3 regions of the Shewanella sp. 10N.286.52.E4 genome follow, and region 3 is predicted to be linked to each of the others. Evidence: predicted binding sites of a transcription regulator. Region 3 holds the regulator's gene; each other region holds the start of a gene.
The links. The regulator LexA, encoded in region 3, represses DNA repair genes until DNA is damaged. The targets are predictions, from matches to a motif close to TACTGTATNNNNATACAGTA.
Positions count from the first base shown of each region.

Region 1 (4,756 bases), on a different contig from region 3:
CCAGTATTCACACAATTTGAGTGACTTAAGCGGCTGACGAGTAACGTCAAACTGTTTGATAGTGTAAAACGAGCATACAGTTGCAGGTTTTTAATCTGCTACTGTATGCTAACTCAGCAAGGAGAGGTTATGAATCATCAACGATTAGCCCAGCAAATTGAGCAAGGAAAGGTTCACCAGAAAATGACCAACAGCGACACAATTCAACCTGAACGTGACTATAAGCAAAAAACCGCTTGGGTATACTTACTTAACTTGATTTTTTACTTCATCCCATTGTGGTTTATGCGGGACGACGTATTACGTATCAGCGTGAGTTTGTTGCTCCTAATCCCTTTTGTATACAGTTACTATTGGGCATTTAAAAGCGCCTCAGCTAAAGCCATTTACCCCATTGGATTGATGCTACTTACCGCCAGTGTTGCAGCACCATTTACCAGTGGTGCCATTTCACTTTTCAGTTTTGCCGCCTTTTTTATTGGTTTTTTCTATTCGCTTCGCACCGCAGTATTCTGCTTTTTCATTTTATCTGGATGGTTGTGGACACTGGATTTTCTGATTGGATTTGAAGCCTATTACTTCCCGCTCTATGGCATGCTCATCATGTTTGTCGTGGGATTACTTGGCGTGATTGAACACAACAGCGAGCGAGTGAGACGTCAGCAGCGTCAATCAAGCGATGAAATAGCCAGCTTAGCAACCGCGTTAGAACGAGAACGTATTGCCCGTGATTTACATGACATTATGGGTCACAACTTGTCGTCTATTGCCCTTAAAGCCCAGCTGGCTGAAAAATTAGTTGAAACAGGAAATTTACCTTTAGCCCAACAACACTTGAGTCAACTGGCCGATATTGCTCGTGAAAGCCTAAGCCAAATACGTCAGACGGTATCGGACTATAAACATAAAGGGCTGACCGATACACTGCAGCAGTTAACGGGGTTACTGCGTGAACAAAGTATTGAAGTGCATCTCAAAGGGACATTGCCCAAGATGCCTGCATTACATGAATCACAATTAGGGTTAATGTTCACCGAATTGGTCAATAATACAATTAAGCATGGCAATGCCACTGAATGTTTATGGCAGTTCGCCCATGAAGATGAACAACTGAGCATTAGCTTTAGCGACAATGCCTCGACTAAGGAGATCATTGAAGGCAACGGGCTTAAAGGAATCAGAGAACGAGTCGAGTTGTTATCAGGTGAGTTTAATTACACTACGGAAGAGGGTTATCGATTCATGATTTCTTTACCACTTTCAGCCCAACAAATAGCACAAGACAAGGACGTGGTTGAATGAGAATTTTACTGGCAGAAGATCAAGCTATGGTGCGTGGGGCACTTTCTGCATTGCTAACCCTGACAGACGATGCCGCACTCGGTAAGGTAGAAGTCACCGAAGCCGAAGATGGCGCCCAAGCGATGGCATTATTAAAACAGCAGTCCTTTGATTTACTGCTCAGTGATATTGAGATGCCACAACATACGGGGCTCGAACTCGCACAATGGCTGCAGCAATATCAAGCTGACTCATCCCATAAAACTAAGATTATTATCCTGACAACCTTTGGCCGTGCGGGTTACATAAAGCGCGCACTAACCGCTGGGGTTGAAGGTTTTTTACTTAAAGATGCCCCAACCGAGAGCTTACTGTCAGCCATTAAGCAGGTGATGTCAGGTAAAAAGGTTATTGATCCCGAATTGGCGATCAGCGCAATTGGCGATATCGATCCACTCAATGATAAAGAGCGCAAAGCCTTAAGGCTTGCCAGCGAAGGTTTATCAACCAGTGATATCGCAGCACAATTATTTATTGCCGAAGGCACATTACGTAATTACCTGTCCGAAGCTATCAGTAAGCTAAATGCCACCAATCGCATTGATGCAGCGCGGATTGCTAAACAAAAAGGCTGGTTATAGAGTCGCTTAGCATAGAATCAGGTAATATTATTGCCTTGTTTTAAAACTCTGCTAAGATAAGCCATACATCTGTATATATTTACAGTACTATTGTCCCTAGCATTGATTAACGCTGCAAAGTGAGTTGTATAACTCTTTGGATAACTCTCTTTGCCTGCTAAGCGCAAAATGAGATAAACCGTAGATAAAGTCGTTACCAGACACTATAAAGGCATTGTGGATTTGCAACCATTGGATCAGGTTCCTATAACCGACTTAAAAGGCGTCGCGAAAAAAGTCGCCGAAAAGCTCGAAAAACTGGGTATTAAAACAGTGCAAGATGTACTGTTTCATTTGCCTATGCGCTATGAAGACCGCACCCAAATCTATCCCATTGCCAGTCTATACCCTGCCATGTATGGCACTGTTGAAGCTGAAATCGTTTCGACCCAAATCGTACCCGGTCGCAGACGTATGCTGACTTGCACCATAGCTGACGACAGCGGCATGCTGACTCTGCGCTTTTTCAACTTCTCAGTTGCCCAACGTAATGGCATGCAAAACGGCGCCATCATTCGTGCTTATGGCGAAATAAAACGTGGCAAACGTCACTTCGAGATCATTCATCCCGAATACAAAATCATCAAAGAAGGTGAAAACCCTGCTTTGAGTGATTCGCTTACGCCTATTTATCCATCCACTGAAGGCCTGAAACAAGCCAGCTGGATTAAACTGACCGAACAAGCCTTAAATCAATTAACACAAGGTGGATTAACCGAGTTATTGCCTAGCGAATTGCAGCCCAACAATATGAGCATTGGCCGCGCGCTTCACCTCATTCATCGCCCCCCAAACGACATTGAACAGTCTGATTTAGAGCTGGGTATGCACCCCGCTCAGCAGCGCTTAGTGCAAGAAGAGTTACTGGCACATAACTTAAGTATGCTGAAACTACGTCAGCGTAATAACCTTGATAAGGCGGTGACCTTGCCCGCTACAGGTCAGTTGCTAAATCCATTTTTGAAAGCATTGCCATTTAAGCCGACAGGCGCACAACAACGAGTCGGCGCTGATATTAGCCGTGATATCGAACAACCCACCCCAATGATGCGTTTAGTGCAAGGGGATGTAGGCTCCGGAAAAACCTTAGTCGCGGCGCTCGCGGCGCTACAAGCAATAGAAAATGGCTACCAAGTCGCTATGATGGCGCCCACTGAATTGCTGGCAGAACAACACGCGGTTAACTTTGCTGCATGGTTTGAGCCACTGGGGCTAAAAATTGGCTGGCTTGCAGGAAAATTAAAAGGCAAAGCAAGAGCGCAATCGTTAGCGGACATCGCAGATGGCAGCGCGCAAATGGTGATTGGCACTCACGCCATTTTCCAAGAGCAAGTTAGCTTTAATAAACTCGCATTAATTATCATTGATGAGCAACACCGTTTTGGGGTGCATCAACGTTTAGGCTTGCGCGAAAAAGGCGTCAGCCAAGGTTTTCATCCTCATCAGTTAATTATGACGGCGACACCTATTCCCCGTACTCTCGCTATGACGGCTTACGCCGATTTAGAAACCTCGGTGATTGATGAGTTGCCACCTGGTCGAACGCCAGTATCTACTGTCGCCATCAGTGATAATCGCCGTGATCAAGTGATTGAGCGAGTGAAACAAGCTGCACTAAATGACAATCGACAAATTTATTGGGTCTGTACCTTAATTGAAGAGTCTGAAGTGCTCGAGTGCCAAGCCGCTGAAGATACAGCCGAAGAACTCAGTCGTTTACTACCAGAGCTTAAAATAGGCCTAGTTCATGGGCGGATGAAAAGCGCTGAGAAGCAACAAATAATGGCCCAATTTAAAGCAGGTGAGCTACATTTATTAGTAGCAACCACAGTGATTGAAGTCGGTGTGGATGTGCCCAATGCCAGCTTAATGATTATCGAAAACCCGGAACGTTTAGGCTTAGCGCAACTGCATCAGTTACGTGGTCGCGTGGGGCGTGGCTCGATTGCCAGTCACTGTGTATTACTCTATAAAGCGCCTTTATCGCAAACGGCGACCAAACGTTTAGGGGTATTACGCGAAAGCAGTGATGGCTTTGTGATTGCACAAAAAGATTTAGAAATTCGTGGCCCAGGTGAAGTCCTCGGTACACGTCAAACAGGGCTAGCAGAGATGAAAATTGCCGACTTGGTCAGAGACCAGTATTTAATTGAAAATACGCAAAAGTTAGCCGCACATGTTATGCAACAAGTCCCTGGTAATGTTGATGGCATCATTCACCGTTGGTTAGGTGATCGCCAACAATACGTACAAGCATAAATTATTGTTAACCTAAGCTGTTATCACTAGACAAGTCTTAGGAATATTGCAGAATGAGATTTGAGCTTAAGGCTAAATAGTCTGATTTTAAGTTAGATAGACTTTATCCCGTGTTCAGTTCCACTTTCGACGTTTAAAGCTAAGGAATAGAAATGCAAGTCAATCAAGAAGACAGAGCGACGCCACAATCAGATAAATCGAGTGGTAGCAATGCAGGCGTCATTGGGATCACGGTAGCCGTATTATTAGCGGGGGCGGGGTATTTCTATTTCACTTCAGAAAAGGAACCTGAAATCATTGAGCCTATCCCGGTTCAATTACCAGAACCTGTGCCAGAGCAGCCAATCGAGCAAGAGCCAATTGAAGAAGTGATTGTTGAACCTGAAATCATTGAGCCTGAAGTTATTCCTGCAGAACCTGAAGTGGTCGTTGAGCCTTTACCTGCACTGACTGAAAGCGATGATTTTGTGGAACAAAAAACCATTGCTATGGCTGATGGCATGAAAATCGAGTCGATGATCCTTAAAAAGGATATC
Region 1 covers NZ_JBFRJJ010000013.1:34,429-39,184, reverse strand. Annotated here, with positions in the region: gene AB4153_RS06980 (sensor histidine kinase) at 130-1,302, shown strand; gene AB4153_RS06975 (DNA-binding response regulator) at 1,299-1,922, shown strand; gene recG (ATP-dependent DNA helicase RecG) at 2,145-4,220, shown strand; gene AB4153_RS06965 (DUF3014 domain-containing protein) at 4,373-4,756, shown strand, end outside.
Region 1: the regulator LexA is predicted to act here: its motif matches at 1,990-2,009, upstream of recG (ATP-dependent DNA helicase RecG).

Region 2 (4,756 bases), on a different contig from region 3:
TCTCTTTGCGCAGCGAGCTGAGCAATAAGTTTTGGTAAAATGGGATTGTCACGACTAAATTGAGCCTCTAAAAAACCTGGGACCGTATGCTCCTTAAGTTGATTTTCCGCTTCTATTAATCCTTTGGGGTCGATTAAAAAAGTACGAATAATTGAAGGGTATAAACTCTTAAAATCGAGAACTAATACATCCTTATAAAAACCAGGAATAGAGTCCATCACATAACCACCTGGTGATTCTAAGCCATGACTTGTTGCTCTTGCAGGGGCAACATAGCCACTTCGATGTAAATGCGGAAGGTAGAGATTATTAAAAGCCGCAACCGATGCTCCAACTCGGCCAAATTCTAACCCCGTCAACTTTGCTCTTTCTAAGGCAAAAGCCAATAATTGTGTTTTTTGAAAAATATCCCAAACCAGTCGGCAATCTGTCAGGTTATAAAAAGCGAGTGCTTTTTTGTCATTAGCAAATAAATGGCAAATCTCTTGCCCTCTATTTTCAACATGATCAATGGCTTTACCTTCTTCTAATAAATGTTGCGAGACATGTTCGAGTGAATAACGCTCAAATTGATAAAATGCCGCTTTTATCCAGTCAATACCATCCAAAACAACCCTTCCTGGTAAAGACAGCGTTTCTGGTCTGAATTTATCTTCAACTTTCCATGACAATTCTGTACCGCCACGACCAATTAACAAAGGAATTCGATGATACTGACAACGCCTATATAGAAGTGCTAAATCAAAGGTAACCACTGCCCAGCCAATAATAATGTCAGGATCATATTCATTGAACCAATGAATTAACTGATGGATTAATGCCACTTCGTCATCAACCCATTGAATATATTCAACGCTATCATCAGACTCATTAATCTCATCAGCGTCAAAATCAGGTCGACCAAGCATAATGACTTTTTTATATAAGGGGCTTTGATTATCAAGTGCTGATTGAGAGCCATATAATCCAACTGAGTACAACTCTCCAGATGGGCTGCATTCAAAATCCAGTGAAATCATTGATAATGGAATGGCTAAATCTGCCTTTCTTGTTTTGAATGCTGCATAGCATGCTAGTGGGTCATTCGAATGGCTAGCACTTGCAAAAGTAGCCCCCTCAGTCAGTGATAAAGGTGTTTCTGCATTGCTTGAGTCAGCAGAAACAATGAACTCTCCATCTAACGCAATAAATCGCTCAATAAGATAACGTTGCTCTGCCCTTATATCGGCTTCATAGATCTCGATTCCTGCATCATTGGCAATTCTGAGCAATTGCTTCTGTACTGTCGTTGACTTTAAATAGATGCATGAAACAGCTTGATGCTTAAAGTTTTTTAAACTGATAGGCTCAATACGTATACCTGAATTGAAATGACCGAGAATCAATTCACTGTCACTTTGTTTACAAAAACAGATAACTTCAGCTTGTTCTAGTTCAATGAGTGCCGGTCCTGTTTCTGTTTTTATATAATATTGCAGCATTAATCGGCCGTGACGATAAGTCGCATGTCTAGTCAGCACCCTTCCTTTGATCGAAAGTAAAGCATCATTGTTAGTTTTAGTGCTAGTGCTAGTATCAGTGCCTATTGAATTTTGTATTGTCATCTACAATGTTGCCCTGAAATCGTCTGTTTATGCATGATTAACCTATCGTTGGGGCAAATAAGTATTTTCAGTTAACTAAATAAACTTATCTTTACCACTAAATTACTTACCTGTGTCGCTAAAGACGCTATAAACGTTCGATTATTTATTCCGAACATTTAAAATCACTGTTATTATGTACAGCATATACCAGCAAATAAAGAATTAGTAAGTAAAGATTACTAATGGGCCATACATGTTAACGGATCATATTAAAACTCAGATCCGCACTATCTATAAAGATATTGCGACTGCGATGCCAAATTTTCGTTCTCGTAGAGAGCAAAACTACATGGTGGCTGAAATATCTAAAACATTAGCTGGTGATTATGATAAACATCGCAGGATCATGGTTTGTGAAGCTGGTACCGGTATTGGTAAATCTCTTTCTTATATCTTAGGTACTATTCCACTTGCATTAGCCAGCAAGAAAAAAGTATGTATTGCCACCGCAACTGTGGCCCTTCAAGAACAATTATTGCACAAAGACCTGCCCTTCTTTTTACAGCAATCAGGTGTCGACTTTAAATTTGGTCTCGTAAAAGGAAGACAGCGCTACGTTTGCCTAGCAAAACTTGCAGCAATGATTGGTCCAGAAGACACATCACAATTAGCAATGTGGCAAACCAAACCTGACCAAAGCCAAATTGACTTACTAAAAGTACTGCATCAAGATTTTCAGGCAGGTAAATGGAATGGCGAAATTGATACTTTAGAGCAACCATTACCAGACTTCTTATGGCAACAAATCTGTTGTGACAAGCACAGCTGCCATCGTCAAATGTCCAGTCACCACAACTGTCCATTTCATAAAGCGCGCGAAGACGTCGAAACTTGGGACGTATTAATTGTAAACCACAGTCTATTATTTGCTGACTTAGAGCTTGGCGGCGGGGTGATTTTACCTGAGCCTGAAGATATGTTTTACGTTATTGATGAAGCCCATCACCTGCCAACCGTTGCCAGAGACTTTTCCAGTGCGCAAGCCACACTAAGAGGAGCCAGTGACTGGTTAGAAAAAGCCTCGAAAACTTGCTCAAAACTGCAAAATCAACTTAAAACGACTCATATCATTGCGCCAGTACAAGCCATGCTTGACCATATTGGCGATTTAGTGACTCAACTTAATCAAGTGGCGCATTTTTGCGATACACAACCTAAATTATTTGCTAACCCAGAAACTCGATTACGTTTTGAAAATGGCAAATTACCAGAGTCATTACTAATACAGGCCGAAAATTTAGCGACCACCTCAAATCTAGCCGTCAAACAGTTTAACAAAATTCAATCAGTGCTCAGTGAAGCCATTAAAGATGGTGAATTGCCTAAACATCAATCTGAAGCCGTTCTCTCAGAAGCGGGATTTATCCTGCAGCGACTTGAGAACTTAAGTAAGCTTTGGAAAATGTTAGCTAAAGAGGATTCGAAAAAAGGTGCTCCGATGGCACGTTGGGCAGAATTAATTACCGGAAAACAACAGGATTACTTATTCTGCGCCTCCCCTATTGAAGTTGGCTTTATGCTTGAGCACATGCTGTGGCAAAAAGCAGCGGGGGTCGTATTATGTAGTGCAACGCTTCGAGCATTAAATAATTTCAATCATTTTGCTCATCAAGTTGGTCTATCCCTTAATGATGGCAGTCGCTTCTTAGCACTACTATCGCCATTTGATTACGAAAATAATGCCACTTTATTTATCCCACAGATGAATAACGAGCCAACAGAAGATGCCTATACTGACGAACTAGCTGAACAAATCATTGCACTAGTTGAAGATGAAATGGCGACATTGGTTTTATTTGCCTCATATTGGCAAATGGAAAAGGTCACAGATCAAGTCAGTGGCAAAATACCTAAAGAGCAACTTTTTGTTCAAGGAACCATGCCAAGACAACAAATATTGCAACAACACAAACAACGCTGTGATGAAGGTAAACCAAGCATAATTTTTGGTACTGGCAGTTTCTCAGAAGGGTTAGATTTACCGGGAGATTATTTAACTAACTTAATCGTGACTAAATTGCCGTTTGCGGTGCCAACCTCACCCGTTGAACAAGCACATGCTGAATACATAAAGAGTAAAGGTGGCAATCCATTCCTGCAGCTAACTATTCCAGATGCTTCACGCAAATTAATCCAGAGTTGTGGTAGATTACTCCGTAAAGAAGATGACTATGGTCGCGTAACCATTTTAGATAGACGTCTTATTACTAAGCGTTATGGCAAATCATTACTTGATGCCCTTCCGCCATTTCGTAAAGTTATAGAATAGGTAATTATTTGGAATTCTTGTTAGATCCAAGCCACTGGGTAATCTTGGCCGTTATTGGTCTTGTGGCCGGTTTTATTGATGCTGTAGTGGGTGGTGGTGGATTATTATCTATTCCTGCATTATTAACAATGGGAATACCGCCCCATTTAGCACTTGGTACCAATAAACTAGCAGCTTGCTTTGGTTCAATGACTGCTGGGTATACTTATTATAAGCAACAGCTTATTAACTTAAGATTTTGGCGAACCGCCTTTATCGCGACTTTTTTCGGTGCAATTTTAGGCAGTATTTTTGTATATCTTATAGATGCAGCTTGGCTCGAGAAAATCTTACCTTTAGTTATTATCAGTATCGCCATCTATACCTTATTTAGCCCCAAAGCAATGGGCGAGAATTTAAAAGCCGCTCCGATGACATCCCCATGCAAACAAAAACAAACTGCTCAAGGTGTACTATTAGGTGGATACGATGGCTTTGCAGGTCCTGGGATTGGTGCATTTTGGACGGTATCAAGCATAAGACTATACAAATTGCCACTGCTAAATAGTTGTGCATTAGCGCGTGTAATGACTTCTGTTAGTAATGTCACTGCATTAGTCATCTTCGCTTTACTAGGAGAAGTCGACTGGGTTCTAGGGTTATGGATGGGGGTTTGCATGATGGCAGGCTCATTCATTGGCGCTAAATCGGCTATTAGATTCGGTATTCCCTTTGTAAAACCTCTGTTTATTATTACTGTTTTATCAATTGCAGCACATCTTGCTTGGACAGCCTGGTTATGAGAAATACCAACCAACTTATTTATCAATTAAAGCAGCAGCTCAGCTCACTTGAACAAGAT
Region 2 covers NZ_JBFRJJ010000011.1:14,974-19,729, reverse strand. Annotated here, with positions in the region: gene AB4153_RS06150 (DNA polymerase II) at 1-1,604, opposite strand, end outside; gene dinG (ATP-dependent DNA helicase DinG) at 1,840-3,915, shown strand; gene AB4153_RS06140 (TSUP family transporter) at 3,924-4,697, shown strand; gene AB4153_RS06135 (primosomal replication protein) at 4,694-4,756, shown strand, end outside.
Region 2: the regulator LexA is predicted to act here: its motif matches at 1,770-1,789, upstream of dinG (ATP-dependent DNA helicase DinG).

Region 3 (4,756 bases):
CAGCTGCTTGTACAACATCACCTGAGTTATTACCCCAAGCATTTCGCTCGTAAGTTACAACAGCTGCGATTTCTGTAGCAGTAAGCTGTTTAGCAAATGCTTGCATTGCAGTGCCTGCTTTACCATTAACCACGATATCAACATGATGACTTACCGGGCCTTTAATCAGTGGACTACCAATCAGCGATGGGAATACACCAGGGAGACCAGCACCGTTTGGTTGGTGACATGCGGCGCAAACGCCCATATAGACTTGCTCACCTTGAGCCATTAACTCGTCATATGTGAGTGTTTGTGAAAGTGAAGCTTCAGCTGCAGCTTTGGCATCTACGGCTAGCTGCTTTTGGTCAAGCAGCCATTGCTCATAATCAGCTTCGGAAACTGCTTCAACCACGATTGGCATAAAGCCGTGATCTTTGCCGCACAACTCAGCACATTGGCCACGGTAGGTGCCGATTTTATCGATTTTTGTCCATGCTTCATTAATGAAACCAGGGTTAGCATCTTTTTTAACCGCAAATGCAGGTACCCACCATGAGTGAATAACATCATCACTGGTCATCAAGAATCGAACTTTACGATTAATAGGTAATACGAGAGGTTTATCGACTTCTAATAAGTAAGTTTCAGTCTTTTCCGCAGAGCCTTGGATTTGCTCTGCAGGCGTTGAGAGTAAACTAAAAAACTCGACATCTTCGTTGAAATAGCTGTAATGCCATTTCCACTGAGAGCCAGTCACTTTAATGGTTAAATCTGCATCGCTAGGATCTTCCATAGCAATCAGAGTTTTAGTGGCAGGAATTGCCATACCAATAAGGATGATAAATGGCACGATTGTCCATGCTATTTCAACCTTGGTACTGTCATGAAAATCAGCCGGCACTGCGCCTTTTGACTTTCTGTGGTAGATCATTGAGTAAATCATGATCCCAAAGACCACAACACCGATAGCACAACAGATATATAGAATAATCATGTGGAGGTCATAAACCTTGCCACTGATTTCTGTTACGCCTTGCGTCATGTTAAGCGGCATATCAGCCGCCGCAAGCGGTACTGCAAATAGCAGCACCATTAATCCATACAACAATCGCTTCACAAGACCACTCCTCTGCCAATTGCGATTTGCAATAACAACAAGGAAAAGTCACACAGTAATACTCTGCTCTATGCAAACTTCTCTATTCCCGAAAAAGTTTGATCACTTCAAAGTACACGGTGGCTGCGAGTATCAATACTCGATTATTCTATTGGTTTATGGTGGCCACACTTGTACCTAATACTGAACTTTTCAATTCTTAAATTGACGCTTTTTATTCAAGGCTTTCTATACCGCATGGTACCAGCACAATCTTTACAGCGTTTTGTAGCTTTTTATCATTTTATAAACTCAAGAGTGACAGCAAATTGTTACTCTCTTGTTAACTACATTACTTGGAGATTAAATATTGATCAAGATCACTTTATCATCTAATTTGCTGAAAAAAGGCGCAAAAAAAAGCCCTTCACATAAATGAAGGGCTTTTTAAAGAGAGATTTGTTTAGTGAAAAGCAGATAAATTTAAGCTTGTTGGTGTTACAGAAGTATTGGCGCCCATATGTTCATCATGTAAGTGAGTATTTACATCTTCAATGATGACACCTTGTGCTAATGCGCTTTTAGCAACCAATTGAATGCGTCGATTATCACGCGCATCTAGTGGTGTAGTCCAAGTAATAACGGCACTGGAAGTACCACTTGTTAGTGCTTTTTCCATCGCCCAAAGCGTTTCTACTTCATCTTTAGTGTGAACAAGTAAAACACGATCCATGCGAACGTTAGCGTTAGCCAATATTTGTTTATAGCCAATATGCGGAGGATTAATCAGTACAATCCAACGACCTTGCTGGCTTAAAATGGCCAAATGGCTGCACAACTGGGTTAACTCAGTTAAGCCTTGGTTGGCACTTTGCTTAGTTTCAATGCCTTGTTTAACTGGCGCAGTTGTTGATGTCATATCGACCCATAAGCCTGGATGACGTGGTGCATTACCTAATAATGTGTTCATAACCAACCTCCATTTCGGATAACGCCAACTGCAAGCCCTTCAATTGTCAGGCTCTGGCATGTTAAATCTACTTTAATCGGCGAATATTGTTCATTTTCTGCGTGCAGATAAACAACGTTGCCTTTCTTTTCAAAACGTTTAACTGTGACGTCATCATCTACGCGAGCGACGACCACTTGACCATTTTTAGCTTGCTGCATTTTGTGAACAGCTAATAGGTCACCTTCAATAATGCCAATGTCTTTCATACTGTCGCCACGAACTCGTAGTAAGAAATTAGCATTTGGTTTGAACATTTCAGGATCAACTTGGAAGTATTGTTCAACATGTTCCAGCGCAAGAATAGGTTCACCTGCTGCAACTTGTCCGATAAGAGGGAGGCCTTCTTCAACTTCCTCTTCTTCCTGAATCATGCGGATTCCGCGTGAAGTACCAGGAATAATTTCGATACAGCCTTTCTTCGCCAGCGCCTTTAAATGTTCTTCGGCAGCGTTAGCACTTTTAAAGCCTAATCTAGTGGCAATTTCTGCACGAGTCGGTGGCATACCTGTCTCAGCAATATTACATTTAATTAGTTCTAGAATTTCAGCTTGTCGTGGCGTTAAAGGTCTCATATTGATTCCTGTTTTTTTATACAGTGACTGTCATTATATACAGTATCTTTGGTCGCGCAAGTATTAACCAATGAAATTTATGCTATCTGCTGGTTTATTGTTGTTTTTATTATCTGACATTGTATTTTAGTTGCTGTAAATCATTATCTTAGTTGTTTTTGGTTATGTATGTTTTTTATTGGCACTAATTTTAATATTAGTACTTAACAGAGAGATTTTAGGTCGATACAGTATATTTATACAGTACTGTTGATGCATTTCGTCCAGCATAAATCAGCGTTGGAATTGCTTAATTATTTTCAGCTAATGGTCTTCATATTGCTGCTCAATTGTTAAATACAGATAAGCAGGTTAGTGAATCCCATCTAGATTCTGGTATCCTATGCGCAATAAATCGTTGTAGATAATGCGAATACTCATGCTAAAACCAGATTCTATCATTGCTAAATCGTTGCGTTGGATTCAGAAATTAATGGTACACAGTGTTGTTGTGCCTGAAGATCCGTTCGCTGACTTAAATCTAGATCCAGAAAAGCCAGTGGTCTATGTCATGAAGACAGAGTCGCTGAGTGACATTGCTGCTTTGCATGAAATGTCGGCTAAGTTTGGCTTACCAAGTCCTTATGAAAGACTGGATGTTGATGGTTTAAATACCCCAAGAATTGTCTGTGTTGAAGGACGAAAGCCGCTGTTTGGCAAGCGCCACAGTGGTGAGAAATTTGTCGCCAATTTCACCAAACTACTCGAATTACATCAAAAGAATAAAGAGTTAGATATTCAGTTGGTGCCTGTTAGTCTTTATTGGGGACGTATTCCTGGTAAGGAAGATGACACCATGACCGCTGCCGTGTTTGAGCGCGAAAACCCGACTTGGCTGCGTAAGTGGTTAATGATCCTGTTTTTAGGTCGCCATAACTTTATTCAATTCTCTAATGCAATGTCATTACGTTACATGGCTGATGAGCATGGTACGGATGTCAGTATTGCCCATAAACTCATCCGCGTTGCACGAGTCCATTTCAGACGTCAACGTAAAGTGATGACAGGACCGCAACTGCCAAATCGCCAGGCGATGTTCAATTCGTTACTAAAATCTGAATCTATTACTAAAGCGATTCAAGAAGAAGCGGCGAACAAAAAGATATCTGAAGAAAAAGCACGCGAAAAAGCCATTGAGTACCTCGATGAAATTGCCGCTGATTATTCTGATAACTTGATCCGCATTGCTGAGCGCTTTTTAACTTGGTTATGGAACAAGTTATACAGTGGTATCAGTATTAAAAGTGCCGAAAAAGTCAGAAAGCTACACCATGACGGCCATGAAATTGTCTATGTGCCATGTCATCGTAGCCATATGGATTACTTATTACTGTCTTACATCCTTTATTATCAAGGCATGGTACCACCGCACATTGCTGCCGGAATTAACTTGAACTTTTGGCCTGCGGGGCCAATGTTCCGTCGTGGTGGTGCGTTCTTTATTCGTCGTAGTTTTAACGGTAATAAATTATATACCGCCGTATTCAGAGAATATTTAGATCAATTATTCGCCAAAGGTTATTCAGTTGAGTACTTCACTGAAGGTGGCCGCTCACGTACAGGTCGTTTACTAGCGCCAAAAACGGGCATGCTAGCGATGACTGTGAACAGTGTTTTGCGTGGTATCGAGCGTCCTGTGACATTGGTGCCTGTGTATTTGGGTTACGATCACGTGATGGAAGTGTCGACTTACCATAAAGAGTTAAGCGGTAAGAAGAAGCAAAAAGAATCGGTGTGGCAGGTATTTGGTGCATTACGTAAATTAGGTAATTTTGGTCAAGGTTATGTCAATTTTGGCGAACCCATTAACGTACAACAATTCTTGAACCAACAAGCGCCAGACTGGCGTGAAGAAATTGCTCAAGATCCTGAGCAAAAACCGACTTGGTTAACGCCTGCGGTTAACACACTTGCCAATAAAGTGATGACCAATATCAACAGTGCTGCGGCGGCGAGTTCAGTCACGTTAACCAGTATGGTGCTGTTGGCTGCAGAGCAAAATGCGTTAGAGCGCAGTGAGCTTGAAAGCCAGTTAGGCTTATACCTGAAGTTATT
Region 3 covers NZ_JBFRJJ010000076.1:9,787-14,542, forward strand. Annotated here, with positions in the region: gene coxB (cytochrome c oxidase subunit II) at 1-1,099, opposite strand, end outside; gene AB4153_RS21350 (cell division inhibitor SulA) at 1,542-2,048, opposite strand; gene lexA (transcriptional repressor LexA) at 2,045-2,662, opposite strand; gene plsB (glycerol-3-phosphate 1-O-acyltransferase PlsB) at 3,081-4,756, shown strand, end outside.